DNA from 2 places in the Hydrogenophilus islandicus genome. Region 1 is predicted to be linked to the other one. Evidence: riboswitches for the same ligand, from Rfam matches in the RefSeq annotation. Region 1 holds a riboswitch; the other holds the start of a gene.
What was found. A riboswitch is a leader RNA that binds a small molecule or an ion and turns the genes downstream of it on or off. The one in region 1 is predicted to bind cobalamin.
Positions count from the first base shown of each region.

Region 2: another riboswitch for cobalamin. It lies ahead of ACYQ6T_RS03300 (TonB-dependent receptor domain-containing protein); the one in region 1 lies ahead of ACYQ6T_RS04610 (energy-coupling factor ABC transporter permease).

Region 1 covers NZ_BAAHXE010000009.1:37,163-44,275, reverse strand. The annotation lists gene ACYQ6T_RS04625 (energy transducer TonB) at 1-295, shown strand, start outside; gene ACYQ6T_RS04620 (MotA/TolQ/ExbB proton channel family protein) at 326-1,027, shown strand; gene ACYQ6T_RS04615 (ExbD/TolR family protein) at 1,033-1,458, shown strand; cobalamin riboswitch at 1,474-1,664, shown strand; gene ACYQ6T_RS04610 (energy-coupling factor ABC transporter permease) at 1,791-2,495, shown strand; gene cobM (precorrin-4 C(11)-methyltransferase) at 2,515-3,351, shown strand; gene ACYQ6T_RS04600 (sirohydrochlorin chelatase) at 3,351-4,367, shown strand; gene ACYQ6T_RS04595 (precorrin-8X methylmutase) at 4,364-5,026, shown strand; gene ACYQ6T_RS04590 (cobalt-precorrin-5B (C(1))-methyltransferase) at 5,049-6,293, shown strand; gene cbiE (precorrin-6y C5,15-methyltransferase (decarboxylating) subunit CbiE) at 6,290-7,113, shown strand, end outside.
Region 2 covers NZ_BAAHXE010000006.1:1,844-8,956, forward strand. The annotation lists gene ACYQ6T_RS03265 (excinuclease ABC subunit UvrA) at 1-681, shown strand, start outside; gene rplU (50S ribosomal protein L21) at 729-1,040, shown strand; gene rpmA (50S ribosomal protein L27) at 1,066-1,338, shown strand; gene obgE (GTPase ObgE) at 1,378-2,493, shown strand; gene proB (glutamate 5-kinase) at 2,462-3,631, shown strand; gene ACYQ6T_RS03290 (malonic semialdehyde reductase) at 3,684-4,274, shown strand; gene ACYQ6T_RS03295 (NAD(P)/FAD-dependent oxidoreductase) at 4,259-5,227, shown strand; cobalamin riboswitch at 5,255-5,488, shown strand; gene ACYQ6T_RS03300 (TonB-dependent receptor domain-containing protein) at 5,529-7,113, shown strand, end outside.

The DNA.
Region 1 (7,113 bases):
TGCCCCCTCTCCCGACCAACCCCTCTCCGTCTTCTGCAGCCACCGCCCGCCGCCCGACTACCCGCCGGTTGCGCGGCGGCTCGGGGAGGAGGGGACGGTGGTTGTCCTGGTGACGGTGAACGGCGACGGAACGATCGCTGCAGCCGAGCAGGACAAAGCGCAAACGACTGCGCGCCATCCGCTCCTTGTGCGCGCAGCGCTCGAGGTGGTGAAAAGTTGGCGCTGTTCGCTGCCTCCCGAGTGGCGCACTCGGCAGGTAGTCGTCCGCCAGCCGTTCCGATTCCAGCTCCAATAGAGGACAATAGCCCCGTAAAGGTTTTCCGCGATGACACCCCTGTTCAACCTCTCCCCGCATTCCTCTTTTTTCGCGCGCCTCGATCCTGTGGGGTGGAGCGTTCTTCTGCTCCTCGCTGCGCTTTTTGCCGGAATGCTCGCCGTCGTCGGCGCACGGATGTGGCTCGCGCTACGCCAACGGCCGCTCATTCGCGCGTTTCGCGCCGCCTTTGCCGAGGTGAGCGACGGCGCGGAACTCGCGCCTCTTGCGCGCACACCTGAAGCGCAGCGCCACCCCTTTGGGCGCCTTGCGGCGTGCGCGGTGGTTTCACTCGACCGCCCCGGCGTGGGTGACCCTGCCCACCGCGCCGAGCGCCTCTACCGCGCCCTCCAGAACCAGCTCGAACGAGAGGTCGCGGAGCGCGAGTGGGGGTTGACGCTCCTCGCGACTGCGGCGAATACTGCCCCCTACATCGGGCTCTTTGGGACCGTCTGGAGCATCTACCACGCGTTGGCGGCGATCGCGCAATCGGGCGAAGCGACGCTCGCTGCCGTCGCCGGACCCGTTGGGGAGGCGCTCATCATGACCGCGATCGGCCTTGCCGTCGCGATCCCTGCTGCGATCGCCCACAACCTCTTCGCGCGCAGCAACCGCCTCGTCGTCCCCGAATATGAGGCGTTCGCCCACGAGTGCTACCTGCTGCTTACCCTCGACGCCCCTTCCGCCGACCCGCAGACGACAACCGCACGGTAACCCCTATGGCCCGCCCGCCGTTTCTCGCTGTCAAGAGCCGCCACACTCCCCCGCCGACGATCAACGTCGTGCCGCTTGTCGACGTCCTCCTGGTGCTGCTGGTGATTCTGCTCGTCACCGCGCCGACGCTCCTCCACGCGGTGCGGACAGACCTCCCCCGCGCCACCTCCTCGCCGCAGACGGCCGCGCGCGACGCGGTGACCCTGACGCTCCTTCCCGACGGGCAGTTGCTCTGGAACAGTGACCCGATCGACCGCACCGAGCTGTTGCGGCGCCTGGAACCCCTTGCCGCGGCCGGAAGCGACGCCCCTCCGGTGCTTCTCGCCGTCCACCGCGCGGTCCCCTTTGAAAGCGCGGCGCAGCTAATGGTCACCTTGACGCAGGCGGGGATCACCCACGCCCGTTTTCTCCTCGAGCCCGCGCCGTATTGACACGCAGGTTGAGATTCTCGATAATCGCCCTTGCGTGTGGCGTTCGCGGCACACTGCCGCATGGGAAGTCCGGTGCAAATCCGGCGCAGCCCCCGCTACTGTAAGCCCGACTGACACGGCACCAGGTCACTGAAGCGCTGCTTTGGGAAGACGCCGTGCGCAGGATGACGGCAAGCCAGGAGACCGACGCACACGCGATAACCCCTCTGTGCCGCGGGGTGTCGGCAAGCGGGGGCTGAGCCGTAGGTGTCGCTCCTTCGTCTTGGTCCCGTTCCGCTCGCCGCAATTCCCCCAACGCACCGTTCATCACCACCAACTCGGAGGAATTGGCGATGCATATCGAACCTGGACTGCTGACTGGAGCCAAAATGGCGCTCTCTTACGGCACCGGCATCATCGCATTGGGCGCTGCGGTGAAAGCGGCCGCTGATGCCCTTCGCGCCGCAAGCGCAGCGGTGCCGCTGAACCTGAGTGGCCGCCTTCTCCGCCTCTTCATCCGCTCGGCGAGCGCCTTTGCGGTCGCCTTTGCGGCGTTTGAGATCCTACCCCACCCGCCAGTCGGGGTCTCCGAAGTCCATCTGATCCTCGGCAGCACCCTCTTTCTCCTCTTTGGCTTAGCCCCCGCCGCAATCGGGCTCGCGTTGGCGCTCCTCGTTCAAGGGCTCTTTTTCGCCCCAAGCGACCTTCCCCAATACTTTGCCAACGTGACCACCCTTTTGGCGCCGCTCTTTGCCGTTGCCGCAGTTGCGAAGCGGACGATCGCGCCCGATACCCCCTACACGGAACTCCGCTACCGCGACGTCTTCCGCCTCTCGCTCACCTTCCAGGGGGGTGTCGTCCTCTGGGTCGCCTTCTGGGCGTTCCTCGGGTTGGGTGCCGAGGCGGGGGCTGAGATCGCCACCTTTGGCGCGGCCTACCTCGCGGTACTCGTCATCGAACCGGCGCTCGACTTGGCGCTGCTTGCCGCGGCGAAGCAGGCACGCGCGTGGATCGGCGACGATACCCTGTTTACCGCTCGCCTCACCCGCGCTGCGTAATGGCGGTCGATTTGGCGCGATGACGACCACCGCCCCCCACCCGACCGCAACCGCCCCGTGCGGCACCGTCTGGTTTGTCGGCGCTGGGCCCGGAGACCCCGAACTGATCACCGTCAAGGGGCAGCGGCTCCTTGCGGAAGCAGGGGCGGTCCTCTACGCCGGCTCGCTCGTCGATGAGGCGGTGGCGCGGTATGCCCCCCCGCACGCCGAGATCGCCGACTCCAAAGGGATGACGCTTGAGGAGATCGCTGAATGGCTCACCACCCGAGCGCACCGCCACGCGACGGTGGTGCGGTTGCAGACCGGGGATCCCACGCTCTACGGTGCGCTCACCGAGATGGCGCGGCTCCTTGATCGCGCTGCGGTCCCATGGCGGGTCGTCCCCGGAGTCTCCTCGGCCTTTGCCGCAGCTGCCGCAGCGGGCGAATCGCTCACCCTCCCCGAGGTGACCCAGACGGTGATCCTCACCCGCGCCGAGGGGCGGACACCGATGCCCGATGGGGAGACGCTCGAAGCGCTCGCGGCCCACCACGCCACCGTCTGCCTCTTCCTCTCGATCACCCTGACGCGCGAGGTGGAGCGGGCGTTCCTCGCCGCAGGCTGGCAACCTGAGAGCCCCGTGCTCGTCGTTCAGAAGGCGTCGTGGCCCGAGGAGCGGATCGTGCGCACGACCCTTGCGGAGCTTTCAAGCGCCTGCCGCGCCGCGAAGATCGTCTCGCAGGCGATGATCATCCTCTCCCCGGCGCTTGGGGCGCGTGAGTGGCTGGATGCACCACGCAGCAAACTCTACGACCCCACCTTCACCCACCGCTTTCGCCGCGCAACCCGTCCCTCACCCCCAACGGGAGAGAGCTAATGCCCCATCACCCCGTGATGCTCATCGTCGGACACGGCTCACGCCACCCCGAAGGCAACGCCGAGGTGGAGCGCTTTGCCGCGGAGGCGCGCGCACGCCACCCCGACCGGACGATCCTCACCTGCTTCATCGAATTCGCCGACCTCCTTCTTGCCGAGGGGCTCGACCGCGCAGCGGCAGCCGCCCGGAGCGTCGCTCAGCAGCGACCCGAAGTCGTCGTCGTTCCCCTGATCATCAACGCCGCGGGTCACGTCAAAATGGAGATCCCCGCGGCGATCGACGCGGCGGCAGCCCACCACCCCGACGTCACCTTCACCCTGGTCCCCCAGATCGGCACCGGCGATGAGCTCATGCGCGCCCTCACCGGCGAGTTGCGCGCTGCGATGCGGCGGCTGGCGATGCCCGACCCGACGACGACGGGGGTGATTCTCCTCGGCCGCGGCTCGAGCGACCCGGGGGCGAACGCAGAACTGGCGAAAGTGGCGCGGTTGCTCTATGAGACGACCGACCACGAGCTCGTCGACCTCGCCTTCACGGGCGTCACCTACCCGCGGCTCGAGCGGGTCGCGCAGCGGCTCGTGACGCTCGGGGCGACGCAGATCGTCGTTCTGCCCGTCTATCTCTTCACCGGCGTCTTGATCGAACGGATCCGCGCCCAGGTCGCGCGGCTTGAGCGGCAATACCCAACGGTCGCGTGGGCGCTGGGAGGCATCCTTGGCTTTCGCCCCGAGATCACCGGCTGGTTCGACGCGCTCGTCTCCGCCCCACAAGAGCAGTTGCCGACGCTCGCGTGCGTCGGATGCAAGTACCGTGCCTGGGCGCTCGACGCTGGCTTGGGGCACCACCATGAGCATGGCGGACACGACCATCACCACGACCACCACGGTCACGGTCACCCCGACCCCCACGGGCAGCCCCCTCACAACCATCACGATCACGACCACCGTGCGCATTCCTCCCCACATAACCCTGCTCTAAACGGCACCCCTGTGACCCACTGGGAGACGCAGCAGTGACCGAAACCCCAACGCCCCCTCGCGTCACCGAGCAACTCACCGCTGCCGGCGCAGCGATCGAGCACGAATCGTTCGCGATCATCGACCGAGAGGTCGGCAACCACCCCTACTCCCCCGACGAGTGGCCCGTCGTGCGCCGGATGATCCACGCGAGCGCCGACTTCGAGATGAACGGGCTCGTGCAGTTCCACCCCGACGCTGTTGCCGCGGCCGTAGCAGCGATTCGGCGGGGTGCGCCGATCGTCGTCGACGTCGAGATGATCCGCGTCGGCCTCTCGCGGCCGCGCCTCGCCCATTTCGGGATCACCGTCTACGAATTCATCTCCGATCCCGAGGTGATCGCCGCTGCGAAAGCGGCGAACACCACCCGCGCGGTGATGGCGATGCGCCGCGCGGCAGAAGAGGGGCTCATGAACGGGTCGATCGTTGCAATCGGCAACGCCCCGACGGCGCTCCTTGAGGTGGTGCGCCTGATCGCTGAGGGCAAAGCGCAGCCAGCAGTAGTGTTGGGCATGCCAGTCGGCTTCGTCTCTGCCGCCGAATCGAAAGAGGCGCTGATTGCCGCCGGGAAGGCCCCGTGGATCGTGGTGCGCGGCCGCAAAGGGGGGTCGACGCTGGTGGTCGCGGCACTCCACGCGCTGATGGCGCTTGCCGAGTGATCCCACGGGAACAGGCAAGAGGATGAGCGCGGAGAACCACGCCGTCGCCCCGCGGGAGCGCCGCGCCCACCGGGGACGGACCGGATTTACCACCGGCGCATGCGCCGCTGCGGCCGCCCGCGCCGCAACGATCGGGCTGATCACCGGCGAGATCCCCGCAGAGGTGGAGACGAAGCTCCCTAACGGCCAACGGGTGGTCTTCGCTGTAACCGAACGCGCGCTTGGGCCCAGCAGCGCCACAGCTGTCGTGATCAAAGACGCCGGCGACGACCCCGACGTCACCGACAAGGCCCGGATCACCGCAACCGTCGCGTGGGTAGCCCACCCTGGGCTCTTTCTCGCCGCCGGCGAAGGGGTCGGGACGATCACCCGTCCAGGAATCGGCCTTCCCGTCGGGGAACCGGCGATCAACCCGGTCCCGCGGCAGAATCTCTTCGAGAACCTCTGCGAAGTGCTCGCGCCGGCCGCTCCCCTCTCCCCGGGATCACTCCTTATCCCCACGCCTAACGCCGTCTGCTATGCCGAGGTGCTTCCGGGGTGCGACCGCTTTGGCCTCGAGGTAACGATCTCGGTCCCTGGGGGCGAAGCGCTCGCGAAAAAGACGTTGAATCCGCGTCTTGGAATAATCGGCGGAATCTCGATCCTCGGGACCACTGGGATCGTTCGCCCCTACTCGACCGCGGCGTTTCGCGCGAGTGTCGTGCAGGCGATCGGTGCCGCCCGCGCCCAGGGGTGCGAAACGGTCGTCCTCACCACCGGGGGGCGGACCGAGAAAGCGATGATGGCGCTCTGGCCTGAATTGCCCGAGGCGGCGTTTGTCCAGATGGGCGACTTTGTCCGAACCGCGTTCGACGCGGCACGTAAGGAGGGGATCCGCCACGTAATCGTCGGCGCGATGGTCGGCAAACTCACCAAAATGGCGCAAGGGATGCCGGTGACCCACGCCGGCAAAGGGGAGGTCGACCGCACGCTCCTGGCGGAGTGCGCCCGCGCAGTCGGCGCGCCAGAGGCGCTCGTTGCCGAGATCGCGGCCGCGGAGACGGCCCGCTTTGCCGCCGAACGGTTGGCCGAGTTGGGGCTCGACGTCGCCTTTCACACTGCGCTCGCGGCCCGCGCATGGCAGACGCTGAAGAGCAAATATTGGTCCGGGGCGAAACGGGCGCTCACGATCCAGACCGTCGACTTCGCCGGCAACCCCGTCGCCCGCGTTGCCGACGCTACCCCCCTTGCCCGCTTTTGGCCGCAACAGGAGATTCTCACTCGATGAGCCTCACGATCCTCGGCTGGCTCCCCGGCGAGCTGCTCCTCCCAGCCGCGATCGACGCGCTTCGCCGCGCCACTCTGATTTTCGCCGCGAAAAGCTTTGCCGAGCACGCCGCCACCCACGCGCCGCGCGCCGCGTTTCACCCCTTTGAGAGAATCCTCGCCGAACTCCCCGCGCGGTGCGCTGCGGCGCTCGCCGCCGGTGAAACGGTGGTCGTTGCCGCTACGGGCGACCCCCTCTTTCACGGCATCGCCGCGGGGCTCGTCACGGCGCTCGGGCCAGAACAGGTGACGATCGTACCGGAGCGGAGCACGGTGCAACTTGCGTGCGCGCGCTTCGCGCTCCCGTGGCACGACGCGACGCTCGTCTCGGCGCACGGCAGGGTCACGGAACCGTGGTCGTGGGCGAACGCCCCGCACCATCCGCTCCGCCCGATCCTCGCGGCGGCCGCGCAGGGCAGACCGCTCATCGTCGCCCTCACCGCGCCTCAGGCGGGAGGGAGTGAGATCGCCGCAGCGCTCCTCGCGCTTGGGCTAAGCGACGCCGACTACCGGATCCACGTCGCCGCACGGCTCGGCATGGCCGACGAGGCTCTCTTTCGCGACCTCACGCTCTCGTCCGCCGCCGCTGCCTCCTTTCCCCACCCCCACATTGCGCTCCTTACCCGGCAAGCCGACGCTGGAGGGAAAGACGCCCTCCCGACGACAGACACCCCCCAGACATTGGAAGCGCCCCAGACATTGGAATCGCCCCCCCTCGCCCACCCGCTCCCCCTCTTTGGCCTACCCGACGACGCCTACCTCCAGCGCCAACCCGAAAAGGG
Region 2 (7,113 bases), on a different contig from region 1:
CGCGAACTCTTTGCCCAAACGCCCGAGGCGCGCGCCCGCGGCTACACGGCCGCGCGTTTTTCGTACAATGTGCGCGGCGGCCGGTGCGAAGTCTGCCAAGGAGAGGGGTGGCGGCGGATCGAGATGCAGTTTCTTCCGCCGGTGATCGAACCGTGTCCGGCGTGCCGCGGAGCGCGCTACAACCGTGAGACGCTCGAAATCCGCTACCGTGGGCTCTCGATCGGCGACGCGCTTGCGCTTTCAGTGGCTGAGGCGCAAAAAATCTTTGACGCCCACCCTCTCCTCCGCCGCACGCTCGCGGTGCTCGGTGAGCTCGGGCTCGACTACCTCCCGCTCGGCCAACCCGCGCCGACCCTCTCAGGGGGGGAAGCACAGCGGCTGAAGCTCGCGCGTGAGCTCGCGAAACCCGCCGCCCACCCCACCCTCTTTCTTCTCGATGAGCCGACGAGTGGGCTCCATTTTGCCGATATCGAAAAACTCCTCGTCGCCCTCTTTGCGCTGCGCGACGCAGGGCATACGCTGATCGCCGCTGCGCACGACCCCGATTTTCTCCGCCACGCCGATTGGGTGATCGAACTGGGCCCCGTCGGGGGTCCTGAAGGGGGGTACTGCTGCGCGCAATACGCCGCTGCCTCCCGAAGAGAGCCCCAACCCATTGACGGCACGACGCAAAAAAAATAGAATTGCAGGTTCTTTCATTTCACAGCATCGACAACTGGAGCAGCGCCATGTATGCGGTCATAAAAACCGGCGGCAAACAGTACCGTGTTTCCGTCGGCGAAAAGATCAAAGTAGAACAGATACCGGCAGAAGTGGGCACAGAGCTCGCGCTCACCGACGTGCTGATGGTCGGAAGTGGCGAAACCGTCAAAGTGGGTACCCCGTTGGTCGACGGTACCGTTGTCAAAGCCACGGTGATCGCACACGGACGCCACCCCAAAGTGCGCATCTTCAAGATGCGGCGGCGCAAACACTACATGAAGCGCCAAGGGCATCGGCAAAACTACACCGAAATCCGCATCGACGCCATCGAAGGGTGATTCGGTCTTGGCAAGGAGCTGAAGAATGGCACACAAAAAAGCTGGCGGGAGTTCCCGCAACGGTCGTGACTCCGAGTCGAAACGGCTGGGGGTCAAGCGCTTCGGCGGCGAGAAGGTTCGCGCCGGCAACATCATCGTGCGGCAGCGCGGCACCCAGTTCCATCCCGGTGAAAACGTCGGTTGCGGCAAAGATTACACCCTCTTCGCCCTCACCGACGGGGTGGTCGAGTTCGTCGTCAAAGGACCGAAGCAGCGCCGCTATGTGAACATCCGTCCGTTGGCTCAGCCGCAAGCGTGACGGAATGGGCGCGCTTCGTCGCCCCCAAAAGAGTGAATCATGAAGTTTTTTGACGAAGCGCGTATCGAAGTGATCGCAGGGAAAGGCGGCGACGGATGCGCTGCCTTTCGGCGGGAAAAGTTCATTCCCAAAGGGGGTCCGAGCGGCGGCGATGGCGGCCGCGGGGGCAGCATCTACTTTGAAGCCGACCCCAACCTCAACACCCTTATCGACTTTCGCTACACGCGGATCTTTCGCGCGCCAAACGGCGAACCGGGACGAGGACGCGACCAGTACGGCGCCGCAGGTGAAGATCTCATCATCCGCGTCCCGGTGGGAACGGTCGTGCGCGACGCCGAAACGGGCGAGCTGATCGCCGACTTGGCTGTTCCAGGAGAACGTGCGCTCATTGCGCGCGGCGGTCGCGGGGGGCTCGGGAACCTCCACTTCAAATCGAGCACCAACCGCGCGCCGCGCCAGTTCACCCGGGGGGAACCGGGGGAGCACAAGATTCTTGAGCTCGAATTGCGGGTGATTGCCGACGTCGGGCTCCTCGGGCTCCCCAACGCCGGCAAGTCGACCCTCATTCGCCAGATCTCTGCCGCACGCCCGAAAGTGGCCGACTACCCGTTTACCACCCTCTACCCCAATCTCGGGGTGGTGCGGACCGACGTCGACCGCAGTTTTGTTGTCGCCGACATTCCGGGGCTCATCGAAGGGGCGAGCGAAGGGGCTGGCTTAGGTCACCGGTTTCTCCGCCACCTGCAGCGCACAGCACTACTCCTCCACCTCGTCGACCTCGCGCCGCTCGACCCGGAAGCCGACCCGGTGCGCGACGCCCAGGCGATCGTCGAGGAGCTGCGCCGCTACGACGAAGCGCTCTACCGCAAACCGCGGTGGCTCGTCTTCAACAAGATCGATTTGATCCCCGAAGAGGAGCGCGCCGACCGCTATCAGGCATTTCTCGCGCGCTTTGGGGCGGTGGAGCGGTGGTTCGCGATCAGCGCTGCAACCGGCGAAGGGTGCCGAGCACTCGTCTATGCGGTGCAAGAAGCGGTCGACGCTGCGAAAGCTGCGGCGATCGCGCAACACGCCCAGGTGACCACCGAACAACCGGACGAAATCATCGAAACCCCACGCTGCGATGACCCGCACGAACCTCCCCGAGCCGAGTAATCCCGCGCCGCAACCGCACCGTGCGCCGATTGCGGCCAGCCGCCGCCTCGTCGTCAAGGTCGGGAGTGCCTTAGTCACCAACAACGGACAAGGGCTCGACACGGCGCGCCTTGCCGATTGGGCGCGGCAGATCGCCGCGCTCCTTGCCCGCGGCGTCACCGTCTCGGTCGTCTCCTCAGGTGCGATCGCCTGTGGCCTGCAGCGGCTCGGCTGGAGCAAGCGCCCCTCGTCGCTCAACCTCCTGCAAGCCGCCGCCGCGGTCGGACAGGCGGCGCTCGTCGAAGCGTGGGAGCAGGCCTTTCGCCCCTACCAGCGCCACACCGCGCAGATTCTCCTCACTCATGAGGACCTTGCCGACCGCACCCGCTACCTCAACGCCCGCAGCACCCTCACCACCCTCCTCGACCTCGGGATCGTGCCGGTGATCAACGAAAACGACACGATCGTCACCGACGAGATCAAATTCGGCGACAACGACACTTTGGGGGCGCTCGTTGCGAACGCGATCGAGGCCGACGCCCTCTTCATCCTCACCGACCAGGCGGGGCTCTACACCGCCGATCCGCGCAAAGCGCCCGACGCGACGCTCGTTCCTGAGGCGGATGCGGACGATCCGCAACTCGTCACCATGGCCGGAGGGGCAGGGAGCGGCATCAGCAAAGGGGGAATGATCACCAAGGTACGCGCAGCGCAGCGCGCAAGCCGAAGTGGCGCCCATACGGTGATCGCCTCGGGACGTGCCCCCGACGTGCTGCTTCGCCTTGCCGCAGGCGAGGCGCTCGGCACGTGGCTCAAAGCGCGCGCAACCCCCCTGGCGGCGCGCAAACAGTGGCTTGCCGACCATCTCAAAACCGCCGGGACCCTCTGGCTTGACGCCGGTGCAGTCGCGGCGTTGCGTGCCGGGAAGAGCCTCCTTCCGGTTGGGGTAACCCGCTGCGAGGGGGAGTTCCCTCGCGGTTCGGTCGTCTCGTGCCGCGCCCCCGACGGACGGGAGGTGGCGCGGGGGCTCATCAACTACCCCGCCCACGAAACCCGGCTGATCGCCGGGCAACCGAGCCAGCGGATCGAGGCGCTCTTAGGTTACCTCGAAGAACCCGAGTTGATCCATCGCGACAACCTGGTGCTCCTCGACCCCTAGCTTCGCGGCCCATTTCGCGTATCATTGGAGAGGGTGTACTCCGGAGATTGCGATGAAACCGACCCTTCCCAATGAAGCGCTCGCGCAGCTCTTTACCGAAGCGCGTTCCCACAACGGCTTTCTTCCCGACCCGATCCCCGACGAGACGCTCCACGCCCTCTATGAGCTCCTCAAATGGGGCCCCACGTCTGCAAACGGCTGCCCGGCGCGCTTTCGCTTCATCAAATCGCCCGAAGCGAAAGCGAAACTGAAGGAGACGCTCGACCCCGGCAACGTCGCGAAGACGATGGCCGCGCCGGTCACCGTCCTCATCGGCTACGACCTCGCCTTCTACGAGCAGCTGCCGAAACTCTTCCCCCACACCGACGCGCGGTCGTGGTTTGTCGGCAACGAAGCGCTTGCTCGGGAGACCGCTTTTCGCGACGCGGCCCTCCAAGGCGCCTACCTGATTCTTGCCGCCCGAGCGCTCGGACTCGACTGCGGGCCGATGGCAGGCTTCAACAAGGCGCGGGCCGACGAGCTCTTCTTCGCCGGGACGACGATCCGTTCGCTCTTTCTGGTTAACCTCGGCGTCGGCGACCCGAGCAAACTCTTTCCTCGCAGCCCCAGACTCACCTTCGACGAAGCATGTCAGATTCTCTGACCGTTGCGGTGATCGGCTCCGGTCCGGCGGGGCTTTCCGCCGCCCTCTGGGCGCAGCTGCTGGGCTACGCCCCGGTGGTGATTGAAGCGGCCGACGAGCCGGGCGGGACACTGCGCTACAACTTTCTCCCCAACGAATGGGTGTTGGGGCTACCGGGACTCACTGGCACCGCGATGAGCGCGCAGTTCGTCGCCCACATTGCGCAGCGGCAGATTCCGCTCCTCTGCAACCACCACGTCACGCGCCTTATCGCCACCCCGCAAGGGTGGCGGCTCCACTTTGCTGAAACCCCCGAACCGCTGGCTGCCGCCGCAGTGATTCTCGCAACGGGCTTGCGCTTTCGCGGGCTGGAGAGCTTCGTCGATGTTGCCGGAATCGAGACGTTGGCGCCCGACGAGATCGCCTTTGGGCCCTACGCCTTCTGTCACCTCGACGCCTGCCGCGACAAAACGGTCCTCATTGTCGGCTGTGGCGACAACGGCTTTGAGAACGCCAAGATGGTGCTCGAAGCGGGGGGGCGAACGATTCTCCTGTGCCGCTCAGCGCCGCGCGCCCAGCGCCACCTCCGGGAAGCGGTTGCCCACTACCCTGACCGTCTCCGGCTCTACCCGCACGCCCGCCTCCGCGCCCTTCGCCGGGAAGGGGGCGCGCTCGTCGCGACGTGGCACCACGGCGATCACGCAATTGACGAAGCCCAGATCGACCGGCTCCACCTGTTGCTTGGTTACACCCCGAACATTGAGGGAATCGTCGCCGCGCTCGGCGATGCGGCGGAAGCGCTCCACCGCGACGCGGAGGGGTATCTGCTGACCGACGCGTGGGGGCGAACAACGCTCCCGCGCCTCTACGCTGCAGGAGACGCCGCCAACCGCGACTTTCCCAACGTCGTTTCGGCGATCGCGAGCGGCGCAAAAGCGGCGAAAGCGGTCGACCTCGACCTCGGCCGCTGCTAGACGCGAGTCGCTCGGGAAGTTATAATTTCGCCTTCCATGCTTCGCGGTGCCGCAACTGCCGTTCGTGCGGTTGCGGTGAAACGGGAAAGCGGTGTGCGCATATGCTGCGCAAAGCCGCTGCTGCCCCCGCAACGGTAGGGAAGATTCTACCGACGCCACAACGCCACTGACAGCGCTGCTCGCCTTGCGGGTGGGCTGTTCGGGAAGGCGGCGTTCGGTTTGCTTCCAAGCCCGGAGACCGGCCGCGAAGGAGTTTCGGTTCTCGGCCACGGGGGAATGGCCGGTGATTGGAGTTCTCGCCATGTCCATCCATTTGCGCGTATCGCAAGCAGTCGCTTGCGCGCTCCCTTTTCTCACCTCTTTGACCCCCCTGCCCGCATGGGGCGAAACGCTACCCGCAAGTGATCCGACGCTTGCCGAGATCACAGTAACAGCGAGCCGGATCGCGACGCGCACCGACCAGAGTCTCGCCGCCGTCACGGTGCTGACCCGCGACGAGATCGAAGCGAGCGGCGCCGCCACCCTGGTCGAGCTCCTTGCCCAGACACCGGGCGTGCGCATCGCGCAAAATGGCGGCGCAGGGTCATCGGCGTTTCTTTTTCTCCGGGGGGCCGAATCGCGCCACACCCTTCTCCTTGTCGACGGGATGCGCATCGGCTCGGCAACCTTAGGGACCCCGACGCTCGAGGCGATTCCGCTCGAACTCATCGATCGGATCGAAATCGTCCGCGGTCCAGCAAGCGCCCTTTACGGGTCTGAGACGATCGGCGGGGTAGTGCAGATCTTCACCCGGCGCGGGGAAGAAGGATTCCACCGCCGTGCGGCGCTCGGCTACGGCAGCAACCAAACCTTTCGCGGAACCACCGGCATTTCCGGCTCCGACGGGGGGTTTCGTTACACCTTGGATGTTGGCGGCGAAGGAACGGGAGGGTTCGACGCCACCACCGCCAAGAACTTCGGTCACCAGGACGACCGCGACGGTTGGTGGAACCGCTTTGCCTCCGCCCATCTCGCTTGGGCCCTCCCCGCAGGGGGTGAGGTGGGCGTTCAGACGTGGGCGACGCGCGGCCGCAACGAGTACGACACCTGGGGGGCTGGCAGTTTCAATCCGATGCTCCATAAGGATTTGACCAGTGGGCAACTCTACCTCCGCGCGCCGGTGACCGACGAGTGGCTCACCACTGTTCGCCTTGGCGCCACCCGCGACGCGTTGATCTCCCTTGCCAGCGCGACGAGCCGAAGCCGCTATGCCACCGACCAGCGGCAGCTCCAGTGGCAAAATGAGGTCGCCCTGCCGCTCGGCACACTCCTTGCCGCGTTCGACCTCACTGGCACGGAGGTTGACGCCACCACCGCCTACACCCGAACGCGGCGGGTGGTGCGTGGCTATCTCCTCGGCTGGCAAGGAGAAGTCGGCCGCCACGGCTGGCAATTGACCGCGCGCTATGACGACAACAGCCAGTTTGGCGGCAAAACGACCGGCCAGGCGGGTTACCGCTACCAGATCGCGCCGGAGTGGCAAGCGCGGGTGGCGGTGAGTAGCGCCTTCAACGCGCCAACCTTCAACCAGCTCTACTGGCCCGACACGGGGTTTGGCGTCGGCAACCCCGACCTCAAACCGGAGACCGCTTATGAGAAAGAGGCGGGCATCCGTTGGCAGCGTGACCGCACCCACGCCGAGCTCACCCTCTTTGACGCCCGGGTCAAAAACCTGATCGCGGGTTGGCCCCCGGTGAACGTCAACCGGGCGCGACTCAAAGGGGTGGAAGGAGCGCTCGGCAGTCACATCGGCGCGTGGCGGGTGAGGCTCGCGGCCGACTGGCTCGACGCCACCGACGAGGCGACGGGCAGACGCCTCCCCCGTCGCGCACCAGCCGCTTTGTCCG